Regions from separate parts of the Thauera sp. AutoDN2 genome, predicted to be linked through region 2. Evidence: predicted binding sites of a transcription regulator. Region 2 holds the regulator's gene; each other region holds the start of a gene.
The links. Region 2 encodes FliA, which starts transcription of late flagellar genes. Its sites were predicted from a motif close to CTAAAGTTNNNNNNNNNNNNGCCGNTA; they were not measured.
Positions count from the first base shown of each region.

Region 1: ACPT9U_RS09910 (flagellin) is a predicted target of FliA. The motif match lies at 1,905-1,931, and genes of this name have one in related genera.
Region 3: motA (flagellar motor stator protein MotA) is a predicted target of FliA. The motif match lies at 1,685-1,711, and genes of this name have one in related genera.

Region 1 covers NZ_JBNCAR010000014.1:70,331-73,606, reverse strand. Annotated here, with positions in the region: gene ACPT9U_RS09910 (flagellin) at 246-1,730, opposite strand; partial or broken gene cysD (sulfate adenylyltransferase subunit CysD) at 2,106-3,017, shown strand; gene cysN (sulfate adenylyltransferase subunit CysN) at 3,017-3,276, shown strand, end outside.
Region 2 covers NZ_JBNCAR010000008.1:46,891-50,166, forward strand. Annotated here, with positions in the region: gene motD (flagellar motor protein MotD) at 1-760, opposite strand, end outside; gene ACPT9U_RS06860 (flagellar motor protein) at 777-1,517, opposite strand; gene ACPT9U_RS06865 (RNA polymerase sigma factor FliA) at 1,551-2,321, opposite strand; gene ACPT9U_RS06870 (MinD/ParA family ATP-binding protein) at 2,435-3,247, opposite strand; gene flhF (flagellar biosynthesis protein FlhF) at 3,250-3,276, opposite strand, start outside.
Region 3 covers NZ_JBNCAR010000030.1:14,112-17,387, reverse strand. Annotated here, with positions in the region: gene motB (flagellar motor protein MotB) at 1-696, opposite strand, end outside; gene motA (flagellar motor stator protein MotA) at 772-1,626, opposite strand; gene flhC (flagellar transcriptional regulator FlhC) at 1,871-2,449, opposite strand; gene flhD (flagellar transcriptional regulator FlhD) at 2,460-2,777, opposite strand; gene ACPT9U_RS14240 (sensor domain-containing diguanylate cyclase) at 2,919-3,276, opposite strand, start outside.

The DNA of each region.
Region 1 (3,276 bases), on a different contig from region 2:
GTGCATCTTGTCGACTCAATCGATCTCGGGTTCAATCGTGAATGCGATTCCAATACAACTCTGGGAATCACCGCAACTTCGATAGAACTGGGAAATCCGTGCTTCTATCTATGATGGATTTCGGGAATCGCGAGTATATTCGGGGTTGCAAGCGCTGTGCGTCAAGTCGAATTGTAAAGCCCCTCGGCATGAAAATAAGGCCCGTGCGAACGGGCCTTCTTTGATAAGTTGCGCAGGTGCTCGGATCAACCCTGTAGCAACGATAGAACCTGCTGCGGCAGCGCATTGGCCTGGGATAGCATCGCCGTACCTGCCTGCTGCAGGATCTGCGCGCGGGTCAGGTTCGCGGTCTCGGCCGCGAAATCGGTATCCCGAATCCGGGAGCGCGATGCCGACAGGTTTTCAGACGAGATCTGCAGGTTTGCGATAGTGGTTTCAAATCGGGACTGGAGGGCGCCGAACTTGGCGCGCTGCCCGTTGACCGCTGCGAGTGCGGAGTCGACCATCGCTAGCGTTCGCTGCGCAGAATCGACCGAGCTCACATCCAGATCGCTGACCTTCTGCAACTGACCTGCGGCTGCCGTTGCGGTGAAGAAATCGGTCGTGTTTGCAGCAGCAACGCTGAAGGATTTTTCGGAGTCGAGGATCAGTTGGCCTGTGGCGACTGCGGTCGCTCCTGCGGCTGTCGAGGTGCCGCCGACGGTCGCGGTCGCCGAGCCGCTCGCCGCGTTCGCGATGGTGATGTTTTCGCCGCTTGCATTCAGTAGCGTGATGCCATTGCCAGCATCGTTGACGCGGGCAGTAACGCCGGTCTTGGAGGCGATATCGTTGAAGGAATTCACGGCGGATGCCAAGCCGTCCTTATCCACCGCAGCGCCCAAGGTGAAGGAGACGGTAACTGCAGTCGAGTTGTCGGAGGTGAGGTCGAACTTGTACGACGTGTTGGCCGCCATCGCGGTCACGTCGATCTCGGTCTTGGCCGAGGCCTTGACGCCAGTAGTGCCGGTCTGACCGTTGATCAGTTCAGCCGCTTTCTTCGCGGAATCTCCCCCGGTGATCGTGACTGCGGCCGAACCGGTGGCGCCGCTGATGGTGATTGCACCGCCGGCGACACGGCTGGTTGCCGCCGCGTTGGAGGCGATCGCGTTTGCGGTGCTGCCCGTGGTGAGGTCGCCCTTGGCGCCTGCGTCCGCGGCCACCGTAGAGCCAATCCGGTAGTTGCCGTACTGGTTGGTGGAGAAGTTTGCGGTCGTCGCTGAAATCGACTGACCTGCGTTGGCGCCGACTTGAAAGGTTGCGGTGCCGAAGGTGCCGTCGAGCAGCTTGGAGCCGTTGAATTCGGTCGTTTTGGCGATGCGGTCGAGTTCGGCCGTGAGCTGATTCACCTCGGCATTCAGCGCCTGACGGTCGGACGCGGAGTTGGTAGCGTTTGAGGACTGCACCGCCAGTTCGCGGATGCGCTGCAGCACATCACCCGCGGATTGCAAGGCGCCTTCAGCCGTCTGTGCAAGCGAGATGCCGTCGTTGGCGTTGCGCCGGGCCTGATCCTGTCCGCGGATCTGCGAAGTCATGCGCTCCGAAATCGCCAGACCCGCCGCGTCGTCCTTTGCGCTGTTGATGCGCAGACCCGAGGACAGGCGCTGCAGCGAGGTCGCGAGCGAGCCGGCTGAGGTATTCAGGTTGCGCTGCGCATTGAGCGACTGAACGTTGGTGTTGATGACTTGAGCCATGATTGATCTCCGAGGGTGTCCGTTGCGTTTTGCAGTACGGCCAGCGTTGTCGGAATGCCAGATCCGGGGCAGAACGTGGTCGTGCTTGGCAGTCTCTTAGCGAATATCGTGCCAAGCAGACGAGACCGATTCTAGTGGGGCGGCGAGGCGCGCAAAGGCCGGAAAATGCCGGTTTATTGGTGCCAATTCGGCAAACCTTGCCGGTCTTGCCGCGTTGAGCGTGGGATATTGCCGGTGGCTGAACGCTTGTACCGCAGGGCAAAGTGGTGCGGGTGGTAAGCGATGAGGTGTGGGATGTGGCCGTGGATGCCCTGCGTACGCAGCTTTGGATGTAAGAGGTAGGCTACGGGGTGCGACGCTCGCAAGTCCGCAGCAAAGTCCATCATGAACGGGTACTTGCACATGAAGATTATCGAATCCGAATCTATAGAAATCATCCGCGAGGCAGTGGCGACTGCGCGCAACCCGGTGATGATGTACTCCGTCGGCAAGGACAGCTCGGTCATGCTGCACTTGGCCCGCAAGGCCTTCTACCCTGGTCCGCCGCCGTTTCCGCTGCTGCATGTGGACACCGGCTGGAAGTTTGCCGCCATGTACGCGCACCGCGATCGCATGGTGAAGGAGTCGGGTATGGAACTGATCACCCACACCAACCCGCAAGGGTTGACCGAGGGCGTAGGGCCGTTCTCGCACGGCAGCAACTACCATACCGATGTGATGAAAACCCAGGCTCTCAAACAGGCCTTGGATGCTCACGGCTTTGACGTGGTATTCGGAGGGGCGCGCCGCGACGAGGAAAAGTCCCGCGCCAAGGAGCGCGTGTTCAGCTTTCGCGCACCAGGCCACCGCTGGGACCCGAAGGCGCAGCGCCCAGAGCTGTGGAGCCTTTACAACACCCGCATCCAACCGGATGAAACCATCCGTGTGTTTCCGATCAGCAACTGGACGGAGTTGGATATCTGGCAGTACATCCACGAGGAAAGCATCCCCATCGTGCCCTTGTACCTGGCTGCTGAGCGCCCGGTGGTTCAACGCGGGGGGCAGTGGATCATGGTGGACGACGAGCGCTTTCCTTTTGCGCCGGATGAGCAGGTGGAAATGCGTAAGGTGCGTTTCCGTACCCTGGGCTGCTGGCCGCTGACTGCTGCGATCGAGAGCGGTGCAGACACGCTTGAAGCGGTGATTGCCGAAACCTTCAACGCCCGCAGTTCAGAGCGACAAGGCCGGCTGATTGATTCGGATGTGCCAGGTTCCATGGAAAAGAAGAAGCAGGAGGGCTACTTCTGATGAGTACCCTCAAAGCACAAGACATCGCCGCGTTTCTGGATGGCCAGCGTAACAAGGAAACACTGCGCTTCATCACCTGCGGAAGTGTGGACGACGGCAAGAGCACGCTGATCGGCCGCCTGCTGTTCGAGAGCAAGGCGATCTTCGACGACCAACTCGCCAGCTTGGAGAGTGATTCGAAAAAGTATGGCACCCAAGGCGAAAGGATGGACCTGGCGCTGCTGGTGGATGGCCTGCAGGCCGAGCGTGAGCAAGGTAT
Region 2 (3,276 bases):
GGTCTGCGGTGCGCGACTCGATCAGCACGGTGACGCGCCGGTTGCGGCTACGCCCTTCGTCGCTGGCATTGTCCGCAACCGGGCGCTGGTCGGCATAGCCGGCTGCGGTGAGGCGGTCGGGCGCCACGCCGTTGTCGATGAAGAGCCTCGCCACGGTGGAGGCGCGCACCGCCGAGAGTTCCCAGTTCGAGGGGAAGCGGAAAGTATTGATGGGCACGTTGTCGGTATGCCCTTCGACCGTGATCGGAAATCCAGCAGGCGCCAGGACCTGCGCCACGGCCTGCAGCGCCGAGGCCGCCTGCGCGCCAAGCACGGCTTCGCCCGCGCCAAAGAGCAGGCTGGCGTTGATCTCGACGCTCACGCCGAAGGCACCCTCGGTGACATTCACCTGCCCCGACTGGGTCAGGGGCGACAGCACGCGACGGATCTCTTCCGCCATGTCGCGCATCTGCCGGGCAACCTCGCGACGACGCTGCTCGACCACCTCCTCGGTCGCGGGCGGACCTGCCTGAGTGATCGGCCTTGTCGGCATCAGGCTGGTGGTGGGCAGAATCACCTGCTCGCCGCTTTCATTGACGGTGACATTGCGGAAAGCCTGCACCATGGAATCGGAGAGCACCCGGTACTTGCCTTCATTCACCGAGGACAGCGAGTACATCACGACGAAGAACGCGAACAGCAGGGTGATGAAGTCGGCATAGGAGACGAGCCAGCGCTCGTGGTTCTCATGCTCTTCTTCGTGTCTGCGCCTGCGCCTCATGTCCGTTGTGTCCGCGTCAGACCACGTAGCCCTGCATGCGGCTGGCGACGATGCGCGGGTTGTCGCCATTGGCGATCCCGATCAGCCCGTCGACGAACATCTCGCGCTGCGTGGTGAGCATCGCGATGTGGGCGGTCAGCTTCTTGGCGATGGGCAGGAACACCAGGTTCGCGAAACCGACGCCGTAGATCGTGGCGACGAAAGCCACCGCGATGCCTGCACCGAGGCGCGAGGGATCGGAGAGGTTCTCCATCACATGGATCAGACCCATCACGGCGCCCAGGATGCCGATGGTGGGCGCGTAGCCGCCGGCCGCCTCCCAGATGCGGGCACACTGCCGCATCTGCGCCTCGCGCACGCCGATCTCCACCTCCAGCAACTCACGCAGGCGCTGCGGGTCGATGCCATCGACGAGTAGTTGCAGACCCTTGCGCATGAAGGGATCGCTCAGTCCATCGACCTGGCGCTCCAGATTCAGCAAGCCCTCCTTGCGTGCGGCGTGACTCCAGCCCGACACCTGTTCGATCACGGCCTGCTGATCGACCGCGGGCGGAACGAACACCCAGCGCACCATGCGCATGCCATCGACGAAGGTACGCAGGGGACTCTGCAGCATCACTGCGCCAAGGGTGCCGCCGACCACGATCAGAAAGGCCGTGGGCTGGAACAGCGACGACAGATGCCCGCCTTCGAGCATCTGCCCGAGCACGATCGCGGCGAGACCGAGGGCGAGGCCGAAAAGGCTGGTCTTATCCATGATCGGGTCTGGCCGTCAGCACAGCATGCATGATCAGTTCGCCGCTTTCTGCTTCGGGGGACGCCCCCGCCGGCGTGCCGCTGGCCGCCCTGCCCCGCCTTCGAAGATGGATGCGCGCAGGCGTGCGACGGCCTGGCTGTGCAACTGACAGACGCGGGATTCGGTCACTCCGAGCACTTCGCCGATCTCGCGCAGGTTGAGCTCTTCGTCGTAATACAGGGCCATCACCATCTGCTCGCGCTCGGGCAGATGCTCGATCGCGCCGACCAGTCGCCGGCGCATGTCCGCGTCCTCGAGCAAACTGAGCGGGTTGGCGTCGTCCTGGGCCAGATGGCGATCGAGGTAGTCATCGCTCTCCTCCCGGTTGAAATCCTCGAAGTAGACGAGCTGGTGCCCACGCGCGTCCTGCAGCATGCGCTGGTAGTCGTCCAGCGACATTTCGAGCGCTTCGGCGAGTTCGGACTCGGTGGGCGAGCGGCCGCACTGCTGCTCCAGTTCATGGATCGCTGCCTCGATCCGGCGCATGTCTCGACGCAGGCTGCGCGGCAGCCAGTCATTGTCACGCAGGCCGTCCAGCATTGCGCCGCGGATGCGCTGCACCGCGTACGTCTCGAACTGGGCGCCCAGTCCGTGCTCGTAACGGCCCAGGGCATCGAGCAGCCCCATCATCCCGTTCTGGATCAGGTCATCCACGTCCACGCTCGCAGGCAGCTTCGCCATGAGCTGGAAGGCAATGCGCTTCACGAGGGGGGCATAGGCCTCGACCAGGCTCGCCTTGTCGAGATTACCGTTTGCGTCGTACATCCACTGGGCCTGTATGGTCTTGCGGCGCGGGCTCCGGAGCCCACCGCTTCCGGTCATTGGAGGCCCTAATTGTCCGGCAGCGCCGACGGCATTACCAGCGGGATATTTCACACTCATGGACCGACCCGCCTGGCAATCCGTGTTCCGGACACGCTGCGAGCTGCAGCAAGGCCGGCCACTCGGCGCAGGAAGGCAGCCCCGGCTTCGGGCTGGGACAATTCCAGTGGCTGGCGCAGCCCGGCGGCGATGTCATCGCGCTCGAGTTCACCCAGCCAGGCAAGGGGAACGCCTACATGGCGAACCACCAGCGCCTCGAGACTGCGGAAGAACGCCGCCGCATCAGCGCGCCCGCGTGCACCGCACACGGCGACATGCACGGAACCGGCGCCCGCCGCGGCGAGGCCCTTGATGCTCCGGTAGGCGTCAGTCGCGCCGCTTGCACTCGCCTCGGCCACGACCAGCCGGCGCGGTGCAGCCTGCACGAAGGGGGACGGCTCGGCCACCGACTCCGCCGCTGCATGCACGAGCACGAAGCTCGCATGGCGGTGCAGGATACGCAGCGCCTCGACCAGGCAGGCCCTGCGCGCCTCATCGAGCAAGGGCAGCGCCAGCGCGGCCGCGGCCACAGGCACGCGCCCGACCAGCCCGGGGACCGTCTGGAGGATGCCCGAGAGCCGGGTGCGGCCATCGAGCAATTGCAGTAAGTCGGTACCCTCGCTCACGCCGAGCGCGTCGGCCAGGGTGTCGCTGCCTTCGGCTTCGTCAAGGATGACCACGCGCTCCGCACGTCCAGCGATGCGGTGCGCAGCCAGCACGGCATTCTGGGTCCGCGTCCTGCCGCCCACGTACAGCGCCACCACCTGCGGCGGCGCGCGGCGGAAGAGGCGGCGCAGTCCTGCGGCCTGATCTTCGCGTCCATCCAGCATGATCACGCCCCCCCGGCGGCCGCCAGCAT
Region 3 (3,276 bases), on a different contig from region 2:
CCAGTTCGAGAACCCTCGCTCCCCGCCCGCATATTGCGCCGAGTCGGTATGCCCGGACATGCTCAGGCGGTTCTCCACGTCGTTCAGGGCCTTCGCAATCTCGCGCAGCAGTTCGCGCGTATAGGGCCGCAACTCTGCGCTCGCGGTCGTGAACATCGGCCGGTTCTGCGCGTCGATGAGCTGAATGCGCAGGCCGTCCTTGATGATATCGAGCAGGATCTGGTTCTTGAACTGGCGCAAGGTCGGGTTGGCCTCGATGATGGCCTCAAGCTTGCCCTTCAGGTCGATCAGCTGCGCCCGCTCGCGCCGCGCCGCGGCCTCGACCGCCCCATCCGCCCCATGCTTCGCGCGCGATGGCGCCGCGTCGATGTTGATCGAGCGCGTGTTTGGCGTGTCACCGCGCCGTACCTGCCCCACCTTGCGCGACAGATCCTCGCCACCACCCTGGATGATGCTGGAGCTGTCGCCGGTGCCCTCGCCCCCCTGCATCGCGACCTTGAGCGGATTCTGGAAGTAGTCGGCGATCCCCTCCAGATCGCCCTGCGCTGTCGAGCCGAGCAGCCACATCAGCAGGAAGAAGGCCATCATCGCCGTGACAAAGTCCGCATACGCGATCTTCCATGCACCACCGTGGTGGCCCCCGCCGCCCTTCTTGATGCGCTTGACGACGATTGGCTGCTGGGTATCGTCGCTCACGGCATGCTCCCGGACGAGGCCTCGGTCGTCGGCCGCTCAGCGGCGCGAAGGAGTGTTCGGTACGCGGCCATCGGCTCAACCCTTGCGGCTCTTGATTTCCTGCTCGAGCTCGAGGAACCCCGGACGATCGGACGCGTAGAGCACCTTGCGGCCGAACTCCACCGCGACCTGCGGCGCATAGCCGTTCATGCTCGCAAGCAGCACCACCTTGATGACCTGGTAGATCTTGCCGCTTTCCTCCACCTTCTGCTCCAGCTGGCTGGCGATCGGCGCCACGAAACCGTACGAAAGCAGAATGCCGAGGAAGGTACCAACGAGCGCGCCGCCGATCATCTTGCCCAGCACCGCTGGCGGCTGGCCGACCGAACCCATCACGTTCACCACGCCCATCACCGCGACCACGATACCGAACGCCGGAAGCGCATCAGCCACCTTGGCGACGATATGCGGCGCCTGGTGCGCCTCCTGGTGGTGGGTCTCGATCTCCATGTCCATCAGGTTCTCGATCTCGAAGGCGTTGAGGTTGCCGCCCACCATCATGCGCAGGTAGTCGGTCATGAACTCGACGGCATGGTGATCCGCAGCCACGCTCGGGTACTTGGCAAAGATCGGGCTGGATTCGGGATTCTCGATGTCGTTCTCGATCGACATCAGGCCTTCCTTTCTTACCTTGGCGAGAATCTCGAACAGCAGCGAGAGCAGATCGACGTAGAGCGCCTTGTTGTACTTCGAGCCCTTGACGGCCAGCGACAGCGAGCCAAGCGTTGCCTTGACCGCCTTGGGCCCGTTGCCGGCAACGAAACCGCCGATCATCAGGCCGATGATGGCGAGGTACTCCATCGGCACCCAGAGCGCGGCGAGGCTGCCGTGCACCGCGTAGGTGCCGAGCGAGGCTGCGAGGATGATGACGTAACCAATGATCAGGAACACCGCTTACTCCATGGAAAGGGCCCGGTGCGCGGAAGGGCCGATCGGTCTCTGACGGCAGTAACGACCGTACTGGACGGAACTTGAGCGTCCCGCCCGATCCCGTTACGCGGCACGAACGATACGCGGAGCAGGCGTCGCTGCGCCACCGGATGACGCAACGCCACAACGAACAAGGGCCGCCTGTCTCCAGTGCGGCCCATATCGGTATTCGCGGCCCGGCGCCGCGACATGCAGTGCAGCCCCGTCAGGCGGTCTCGACCTGCTTCGCCGATTGACGTGTGCGCGAAACCGCCTTGCGGGTACCGACCTTCTTGCGCGAGGAACCTGCGCGCGAGGGCATGTTGCACAGCCCGCACACGTAGTCCTGGACCGGATCATGCGCATGCGCAACGAACTGTCCACCGCAACAGGTGCAGGCCGCGCTTTGCAGCAGATCCGCATCGAAGAAGCGCACCAGCGTCCACGCCCGCGTCAGGCTGAGCACAGGCTCCATCGCCGTGCTCTCGATGTGGTCAAGATAAAGGTGATAGGCCTTGAGGGTCGCTTCCAGCCCCTGCACGCCGCCACGCCCGGTAAAGAAGCGGTGGTAGCTCATGAACAGCGAGGAGTGCACGTTCGGCTGCCAGGTCATGAACCAGTCGGTGGAGAAAGGCAGCATACCCTTGGGGGGCGATGCGCCGCGCACTTCCTTGTAGATCTTCAGCAGCTTCTCACGGCTCAGGCGGGTTTCGACCTCGAGCATCTGCATGCGTGCGCCGAGTTGCACCATCTCCACCGCGCGGCGGACGTCCTCAGCTTCCTCGATGACACTCTTGTTCTTCATTACCGACTCCTCATGGCGTCTCTCCAGCTGCCCGCCCTGCGGCCAGAATCGCGGCATGCAGGCTTGCGCTGGTGGCGTCGCGCCCCTCGCCCGACATCAGCCGGGCGATCTGCGCGTCATCGAAGCGAAAGCAGGGGATCAGGGTCTGCGAGGACGCCATCCGAACCAGCTTCGCTGCCGACATGGATTCGATCAGGTCGGCCAGTTCATCACCGATCCCGAGCCGGAACAGCGCCGTCGCCCTGTCGCTGCGCAACATCTGCTGCGCGAGCATGAGGTAGGCGAGATTCAACTCGCGGATTTCGGCCTGAAAATCTGGTCGCTCCATCACTTCCTATCCCGTTCAGGGACGAATGGCCCCGAACTTAAAGTACTTTCTGAGCAACAGCAAGTAACAAAGTCACGATTCGCGCCCGATCGTGCTCCTTGACTGTCGCTCGCCAGCAACATCCGCAGTTCCACCGGCCGATCAAACCTGGGTGGCCGCAGCCGGCTGCCGCTCGCGCTGCGGCGCAACGACCCGGTCGCGGCCGTGCTGCTTCGCGCGGATCGCGCCACGGTCCGCGCATTGGACGAGCGCCTCCGGGGTACTCATGTCGACGGTCCGCTCCGCCACGCCTACGCTTACGCTCAAGTTCAGCTTCGGCATGTCGGACGCCAGCACAGTCGCCCGCACGGACTCGCATACCCGCTGAGCCATGGCACAGGCAGCGGGAAGATCTGCATCCAGGCACAGCACGAGGAACTCGTCCCCCCCGGTACGACACACCACGTCCTGCACGCGCAAGGCCTTGCGCACCGCCTCCGCGGCCAGACGCAGCGCGATG